Regions from separate parts of the Microbacterium binotii genome, predicted to be linked through region 1. Evidence: predicted binding sites of a transcription regulator. Region 1 holds the regulator's gene; the other holds the start of a gene.
The links. Region 1 encodes HrcA, which represses chaperone genes, less so after heat shock. Its sites were predicted from a motif close to TTNGCACTCGNNNNNNNCGAGTGCNAA; they were not measured.
Positions count from the first base shown of each region.

Region 2: a site for HrcA is predicted at 1,663-1,689, ahead of groES (co-chaperone GroES). Genes of this name have one in related genera too.

Region 1 is NZ_CP090347.1:1,874,052-1,878,603, reverse strand. It holds gene hemW (radical SAM family heme chaperone HemW) at 1-1,013, shown strand, start outside; gene LXM64_RS09430 (carboxylesterase/lipase family protein) at 1,015-2,430, opposite strand; gene hrcA (heat-inducible transcriptional repressor HrcA) at 2,533-3,570, shown strand; gene dnaJ (molecular chaperone DnaJ) at 3,615-4,552, shown strand, end outside.
Region 2 is NZ_CP090347.1:2,600,178-2,604,729, reverse strand. It holds gene LXM64_RS12800 (hypothetical protein) at 1-160, shown strand, start outside; gene LXM64_RS12795 (hypothetical protein) at 215-448, shown strand; gene LXM64_RS12790 (class I SAM-dependent methyltransferase) at 449-1,636, opposite strand; gene groES (co-chaperone GroES) at 1,778-2,074, shown strand; gene rarD (EamA family transporter RarD) at 2,167-3,120, shown strand; gene LXM64_RS12775 (ABC transporter substrate-binding protein) at 3,280-4,552, shown strand, end outside.

The DNA.
Region 1 (4,552 bases):
TGAGCCGTGAGATCGCGCTGGCGACCCGGGTGCTGGCAGACGCCCCGCGGCCGGCGCAGACCGTCTTCTTCGGCGGGGGCACGCCGACCCTGCTCTCGTCGGCCGCGCTGGGCGGAATGCTGCACGCCGTCCGCGAAGGCTTCGGCATCGCTCCGGACGCCGAGATCACGGTCGAGGCCAATCCCGACTCGGTCACTCCCGCGTCCCTCGCCGAGCTCGCCGAGGCGGGAGTGACCCGCGTCTCGATCGGCATGCAGTCGAGCGTCCCGCACGTGCTCGCCGCGCTCGATCGCACGCATGACCCCCTCAACGTCGCCGCGGCCGTCGCGGGGGCGCGGGCGGCCGGGCTCGACGTGAGCGTCGATCTGATCTACGGCGCACCGGGGGAGTCCCTCTCCGATTGGCGCGCATCGGTCGATGCCGCCCTCGCGCTGGAGCCGGATCATCTCTCCGCCTACGCGCTCATCATCGAGGACGGCACGAAGCTCGCCCGCCGCATCCGCTCCGGTGACGTGCCCGCGCCGGATGACGACCTGCAGGCGGAGATGTACGAGCTCGTCGACGACGCGATGGCGGATGCGGGCTACGACTGGTACGAGGTGTCGAACTGGGCGCGCGGCGCAGACCACCGCTCGCGCCACAACCTCGCGTATTGGCGCGGAACCGACTGGTGGGGGTTCGGTCCGGGCGCGCACAGCCACGTCGCCGGCGTGCGATGGTGGAACGTCAAGCATCCGGCCGCGTACGCGCAACGGCTCTCGCTGGGCTCGTCGCCGGCGGCGGCCCGGGAGGTACCCGGCCAAGAGGCGCGCACGCTCGAGCGGATCCTGCTGGAGTCCCGCATCCGCGAGGGTCTGCCGATCGAGGTCGTTCCGAGCGATCGGCGCAGCGCCGTGGCCGGCCTCATCGCCGACGGGCTCGTCGACGGCGCGACCGCTCTGCGCGGTCGCATCGTGCTCACGCGTCGCGGCCGGCTGCTCGCCGACGCGGTCGTCCGCGCGCTGACCGACTGACTCAGCGGGTGAGCGCCGCGAGCACCTCCGCGCGTGGCAGCGGCACATCCTCCGTCGAGGTGTCGTAGCGGCGCACGATCTGGCTGTCCCGGAACCCGGGCCAGCCGGGATCGCCGGTCTCGGCGAAACGGATCCAGTCGGCGTGCATGCGCGTGGCCAACTCCTGCGGTGCGCCGGTCCCGGCCATCGTGATCGCGCCCGAGTCGCCCAGCGCGTCGAAGACGAAGCCGATGTCCAGTGCGTGCGCGGCGCGAAGATCACGCACCGGGCTCGGCCAGGCGAACTCGTAGACGAAGGTGGGTGCCCTGCGTGCGCGCGCGACCTCGATCGCCGGCTGTCGCACGGCCAGATCCGTCAGGACCTGTCCGATGATCTCTCCCGGAGAGGCTTCGGGGAAAGCCCGCCGGTACGCGCGCCATACGCCTCGTGGGAGACGCTTCGCGAGCGCCAGAAGTGCATACGTGCGGCGCGAGAGCTTCGCGAGCGCAGCCACGGGGTACCAGAGGCGGTACTCGTCGGTGTTGGTGCCGATGATGACCGGAAGGTCGGCGTCGAGGAGGGCGCGGCGCGGGGTCTCCGGCAACGTCGCCGGATCGATGGTCGCGTTGAAGCCCGGTGCGGCCTTCAGCAACGTGGACGATGCCGTCAGCTCGTCCCTCGCCGCGACGAGTCGCTCCGGCGAGATCGTTCGAAGGGCCTCGGCGGTGGCGGGCGAGTCGAGCTTGCGTGCGATGTCCTGGGTCGGCCGGGCGGCGCGCTCGGCGGTCTCGGCGTCCAGCGGTCCCGACTGGATGATGGCCCCGGCGAGGAGCGGGCGCAGATCCTCACGGGCGAGAAGCGCGGCGACGACGGCGCCGCCGGCCGATTCCCCGAAGATGGTGATCCTCGACGGATCGCCGCCGAAACGGGCGATGTTGCGGTGGGTCCATCGCAGGGCCTCGGCAGCATCAGCGAGCCCGACATTGCGGGGCGCGTCCGGCAGGACCGAGAAGCCCTCGGCGCCGAGACGATAGTTCGCCGACACGAAGACGACGCCGTCACGCGCGAACGGTGTGCCGTCATAGGTGCTGATGGCACTCGTGCCGCGTTCGAGCGCTCCGCCGTGGAACCACAGCATCACCGCGGCGCCGTCCGCATCTGCGGGTCGCCACACGTTGACGGTCAGGATGTCGTCGCCGGGGATGATCGTCGACGCGAGGAGCTCGCCGACGAACCCGGGATAGGGCGACTGCGGCGATGTGGGTCCGAACGCCGTGGTCTCGCGCACGCCGTCCCAGGCCGCGACCGGCTCGGGAAGAGCGAATCGGCGCTCTCCGACCGGCGGTTTCGCGTAGGGGATGCCGAGGTAGCGCTCGATCCCCTCGGAGAGGGTTCCGGATACGACTCCGGTCTCGGTGTGGATGACGGGATGCGACATGCGACCTCCTCTCGAGAGTCTACGGGCGGCCTACCGGCGACTCGCCTCGCGAGCGCGCTAGAATTGGCACTCCCAGACCTCGAGTGCCAGGAGGGAGTGCGCATGGTCAGCGATCGGGGGCTCGATGTGCTTCGGGCGATCGTCCAGGACTACGTGGAGACGCGCGAACCCGTTGGCAGCAAGTCGATCGTCGAACGTCATTCGTTCGGCGTGTCCGCCGCGACGATCCGCAACGACATGGCGCTGCTCGAGGACGAGGAGCTCATCACCGCACCGCACACCTCGTCCGGTCGGGTGCCGACCGACAAGGGCTACCGCGTCTTCGTGAACCACCTCGCCGAACTGCGACCCCTCACGAGTGCCCAGCGCTCGGCGATCACCGCCTTCCTCGGGGCTCCGGCCGATCTGGACGACATGCTCGGGCGCACGGTCCGCGCGCTGACCCAGCTCACCGGTCAGGTCGCCCTCGTGCAGTATCCGTCGTTCGAGCGCGCGAGCATCACGCACGTCGAACTCGTCCACCTCGGCGGGTCGCGTCTGGTCGTCGTGCTCGTCACCGACACGGGCCGGGTGTCGCAGCGTCTGATGGCAGGGCCCGAGCCGCTCGAGGAGACCGATGTGGCGACGCTCCGTGCGCAGGTGTCGGTACTCGTGACCGGGCGGCCCGTGCGCGAGGGCACGCAACGCGTGGCGCAGGCTCTGGCCGAGACGTTGACGGACAGCCGGGCCGACCGCGCCCTTGGCGCGCTCCTGCGCACCGTCGGCGAGGAGCTCGACGAGTTCCGGCAGGACCGGCTGGTCATGGCGGGAACCGCCAACCTCGCCCGGGCGGAGGGCGACTTCCGCGGCAGCATCTACCCGCTGCTGGAAGCGATCGAGGAGCAGGTGACGCTGCTGCGTCTGATGGGCGAGATGGTGGCCGACGAGCAGGGGCTCGCCGCATCCATCGGACGCGAGAACGAGGCGTTCGGACTCGTCGAGGCGTCGGTGGTGGCCAGCGATTACGACACGACCGGAGGTCAGGCGCGCGTGGGCGTGCTCGGACCCACCCGGATGGACTACTCCAGCAACCTCGCGGCCGTCCGCGCCGTGGCTCACTACCTGAGCCGTCTGCTGGAAGACGACGAACGCGCGCGCTGAGCGCGTGCGAGACGATTCCGCGGCACGCGGACGGGAAGGCTGAAGTGGCAGACCACTACGAAGTACTCGGGGTGCCTCGCGACGCATCGCAGGACGACATCAAGAAGGCGTACCGCAAGCTCGCGCGCCAGCTGCATCCCGATGTGAACCCCGGTGAGGATGCGGCGGAGCGCTTCAAGCTCGTCACGCACGCCTACGACGTGCTGAGCGACAGCGAGCAGCGTCGCCGGTACGACATGGGCGGCGACGGCGGCGGATTCGGTGGTGCGCAGGGCTTCGGCGGGTTCAGCGACATCTTCGACACGTTCTTCGGCGGCGGCGGCGCAGGACGGGTGCGCCCGCGCTCGCGCACCGAACGCGGCCAGGATGCCCTCGTGCGCGTGACGCTCGAGCTGCGAGAGGTGATCTTCGGCGCCCACCGCGACATCGAGGTGGACACCGCTGTGCTGTGCGAGACGTGCGAGGGCGGGTGCTGCCAGCCCGGCACATCGCCGGTCACGTGCGACATCTGCCATGGCAGCGGCCACGTGCAGCGCACGGTCCGCAGCCTGCTCGGCAACGTCGTCACCAACCAGCCCTGCGCGACGTGCCAGGGATACGGCACCACCATCCCGTACCCGTGCGCCACGTGCCAGGGCCAGGGCCGGGTGCGTGCGCGTCGCACGGTCTCGGTCGACATCCCCGCGGGCGTCGAGACGGGCCTGCGGCTGCAGCTTCCCGGCTCGGGCGAGGTGGGCCCTGCGGGAGGCCCCCACGGCGACCTGTATCTGGAGATCACCGTGGCCGCCGACGAGGTCTTCAGTCGCGACGGCGACGACCTCCTCGCGACGCTCGACGTCTCGATGCCCGACGCCATCCTCGGCACCACCACCCGGATCGAGGCGCTGGACGGTCCCGTCGACCTCGAACTGCGCGCCGGAGTCCAGGCCGGCGACGTGCTGACGATCAAGGGGCGCGGCATCACGCCGCTTCGCGGCAATCA
Region 2 (4,552 bases), 730 kb from region 1:
GATCGGCGTCGGCGCCGTCACGCTCGGGGTCATGTCCCTGCGCGGGCGCGTGGAAAGCCGCCCGATCGCGGCGTGGGGTGTCGCGCTCGGTGCCCTCTCGTTGGTCTACAGCGCGGGATGGCTCATGTACGCCGGCATCCAATCGGGGTGGATCGGCTGATTCTCACCCCGCGAGCACGCTCTCGGTCCCGACGGGCTTGATAGGTTCGCAGACATGGGGATCGAGTGGGGACGAATCAACCCTGTGGTCGTGATCACGGCCGGGGTTTTGGCCTGCATGTTGGTGCCGAGCGCGGTGTTCATCGCCGTATCGGCCTTTCTCGCAGACAATCCGCTGCTGGGGGCGGCGGCGGTCGTCGCGGCCGGCGGCATCGTGATCGCGGCTGTCGCCGCGTTCGTGTGCGCGGCGGCCGTCTTCCGCAGACGCGCGGCCGTCGGCGAGGGCTGATCAGACGCGGTCCGCGAGGATCGCCGTCCGCTTGTCACCGATCCGCGTCAACAGCAATGTGGCCGATCGGTCGCCCTTGAGCTTGAGGCGGGTGCGCAGGCCGGCCGGGTCCACGTCGACGCCGCGCTTCTTGATCTCGAGCGTGCCGATACCGCGTTCGCGGAGAGCCCTGGCGAGTTTCTTCTCGTCGACGGGCAACTGCTCGCGTACGCGGAAGCTCTGCACGAACGGGCTCGTGATCGGTTCGTCCGAGGTGAGGTACGCGATGCGTTCGTCGAGCGTGCCCGCATCCAGCGACCGCGCCACGTCGCCGATCAGACGGGAGCGGATGACGGCGCCATCGGGCTCGTGCAGGAAGGCACCGAGCGGGCGCGGCGCGACGTCCTCGGCGTCGTGGCCGGAGGTGATCTCGTGCACCTCGTCACCGCGGACGACGAGCGCTGCACGTCGGACTCCGTCGCGGGCCAGCTCCCGGGAGAAGATCACGAGCTCGATCGTGGATCCGTCCACACTGATCCACTGCGCCTCCACATCGTCGGGGATGCTGTCGCGATCGAAGCCGGGACCGAGCTTGATGCCGGTCGGAATGCGCGCCGCGACCTCGAACGCCCAGCTGAGCGCAGGGCTGTACTCGTCGGCCCGCAGGCGATCGTTGTGTGAGCCGCCGACCGGGCGTCTGGCGGGGTCGAGCCACACCGCATCCCGGTCGGCGAGATCGACGTCCCCCGCGCGGGCGTGCGAGACGGTGACGGTGTCGCCGAAGGGCGCCAGGTTGTAGGCGGCGACGGCCGCGGTCGGCTCGTCGGCGTCGACGGCGGTGACCTCGAGCCCGAGGGCGGCGAACCCCAGGGCGTCGCCGCCGATGCCGCATCCGAGATCCGCGATCCGGCGCCGTCCCGCATCCCGGAATCGTCCAGCGTGGCGGGCCGCCACGCTCAGGCGCGTGGCCTGCTCGAGGCCCGCGGGAGTGAAGAGCATCCGCCCGGCGAAGGGCCCGAACTTCGCCGCGGCACGGGAGCGGAGTCGCGCCTGACCGACCACGGCAGAGACGAGGTCGGGACCGTGTCCCGCGGCGCGGAGCCTGCTCACGGCCGTGGCGACCGCGGCCGTCGACTCGATCGGCCCCGTCTCATCCAGCAGGCGCAGGCCTTCGGGGGTGAGAAGGGCGCGCAGCTCGCTCATCTCCATCGCTCCAGCCTAGGCGTGACGTCGTGTTGGCACTCGCGTTGCACGAGTGCCAGGACGCCTCTAGACTTGCCATTAGCACTCTCGGTGTGAGGGTGCTAACTGAGTCTTCCGTTTCACGAAGCGAGAAAGAAGAGGTAGACCGTGTCGGTTTCCATCAAGCCGCTCGAGGACCGCATCGTCATCCAGCAGGTCGAGGCCGAGCAGACCACCGCTAGTGGCCTGGTCATCCCCGACACCGCCAAGGAGAAGCCCCAGGAGGGCGAGGTCGTGGCCGTGGGCCCCGGCCGCATCGACGACAACGGCAACCGTGTTCCGCTCGACGTCGCCGTCGGCGACCGCGTGATCTACAGCAAGTACGGCGGCACCGAGGTCAAGTTCGGCGCTGACGAGTACCTCGTGCTCTCCGCGCGCGACGTGCTCGCGGTCGTCGTCCGCTGACATCGCCTGCTCGAAGCCCTCGGCCGTTCGGCCGGGGGCTTCGTTCGTTGCGGGCGCGCCCCGCACCCTGCCCGCGGTTCTAGGCTGGATCGGTGAACCCACGCACTCCCACCGAGCAGGGCCTCGCCGGCGGCCTGTACGCCTTCTCCGCATACCTGCTGTGGGGCGTGCTGCCGCTGTACTTCCTGCTGCTCGCGCCCGTGGGGGCGTTCGAGATCGTGGCGTGGCGGATCCTGTTGTCGCTCGTCTTCTGTGCGCTCCTGATCGCGGTGACGCGCTCGTGGCGACGTCTCGGCGCGATCCTGCGCCAGGGTCGGCTCGTCGCCCTCACGGTGCTCGCCGGCATCCTGATCTACGTCAACTGGCAGACGTATCTCATCGGCACCCTGAGCGGCCACGTCATCGAGACGAGCCTCGGCTACTTCATCAATCCGATCGTGACGGTCCTGCTGGGCGTGCTCGTGCTGCGCGAGCGGCTGCGTCCGACGCAGTGGGTCGCGATCGGGCTCGCCACCGCCGCGGTCGTCGTGATCGTGATCGGGTACGGCGCCATGCCCTGGATCGCGCTCATCCTCGCGTTCTCGTTCGGCTTCTACGGACTCGTGAAGAAGAAGATCGGCCCCTCCGTGGATGCGGTGAGCGGGCTCACCCTGGAATCGCTCTGGCTCACCCCTCTCGCCCTCGTGCAGCTCGTCGTGGTGGCTCTGACGACCGGGCTGGGCTTCGCGTCCGCCGGGGCGGGCACCACGGTGGCGCTGGCGCTGGCGGGGGTCGTGACGGCCGTTCCGTTGCTGCTGTTCGCCGCCGGCGCGCGTCGGGCGCCGCTGACACTGCTCGGCATCGTCCAGTTCGTCGCGCCGGTGCTGCAGTTCCTCATCGGATGGTGGGTGCTGGGCGAGCCGATGACGGCGGGACGCTGGGCGGGCTTCGCGCTCGTGTGGGCGGCTCTGATCCTGCTCAGTGCGGATTCGATCATCGCCTCGCGTCGTGCGCGCAGGGGCGCAGGATTGCAGAACGCTCCGTCCGACGTGGCCGAATTGACGTAATGCGTCGAAAAGCGGCGTGATTCATAACGATTTCGTCGCGAAAGGGTGCGAGGACTGTGCGCGACGCGCGCCTACAACACACTCGTAACAATGCGCGGCTAGCTTCTGGCGCAACGCGGCGTCCAGGTCGCGCATTGAAGAGTGAAAGGACGGAACCAGATGGTTCACTCCAAGAAGGCGTGGTTTGCCGCGACCGCCCTCGCGGGCGTCTCGGCGCTTGCGCTCGTCGGGTGTGCCGGCGGGGGCGAAGCAGCGCCCTCCGGCAGCTCAGACGCAGGTGGCGACTACACGGCGCAGAACTGCGCCGACGGCACCACGAGCGCTGACATCCTCAAGGTCGGCACCCTGCTGCCCACCACGGGAACCCTGGCATTCCTCGGCCCGCCCGAGATCGCCGGTGTCGGCCTGGCTGTCGACGACATCGTCGCCGCGGGCGACGAGGCATGTACGTTCTGGACCGACTCCGGTGACAGCAACGACATGACCGTGTCCTCCGCTTCGGCCGACGAGCTCATCAACGCGAAGGTCTCGATCGTGATCGGCGCCGCATCCTCCTCGGTGTCGCTGAACGTCGTCGACAAGCTCACCAAGAGCGCGAGCCCGATCGTCCAGATCTCGCCCGCGAACACGGCGGCTTCCCTCTCGGGCTACTCCGACTTCTACTTCCGCACCGCTCCGCCGGACACGGTGCAGGGTTCCGCGCTGGGTCAGCTCATCACGAGCGACGGCAACGCGAACATCGCGTTCCTCGTCTTCAACGACGCGTACGGCACGGGCCTGCGCGACGTGATCGAGGAGACGGTCACCGGTGCGGGCGGCTCGGTCACCTACGGCGCCAAGGGTGCGGGTCAGGAGTTCCCTCCCGGCCAGACCACGTTCTCGTCCGAGGTGACGGCGGCTCTGGCCACCAACCCCGACGCGATCGTGATCATCGCCTTCGATGAGACCAAGGCGATCATCCCCGAGCTCGTGTCGCAGGGCTGGGACATGTCCCGCACCTACTACACGGACGGCAACACCTCGGACTTCTCGAAGGACTTCGAGCCCGGAACGCTCGAGGGCGCGCAGGGCACGATCCCCGGCGCGAACCCCGCCGAGGACTTCAAGGAGCGGGCCTCGGCGTGGCACGAGTCGGTCGAGGGCTCGGCCCTCGACGACTACTCGTACTCGGCTGAGTCGTACGACGCCGTCATCCTCTCGGCCCTCGCGGCCCTGAAGGGCGGCGCGACCGACCCCGCCACCATCCAGGCGAACCTGGCCGCTGTGTCGGGTGCGACGGGCGGCGAGGAGTGCTCGACGTACGCGGACTGCAAGGAGCTCATCGCCGGCGGTAAGGACATCCACTACACGGGTGTCGCCGGCACGGGACCGTTCAACGACAAGAACGACCCCTCGAGCGCCTTCATCGGCATCTACAAGTTCGACGGTGACA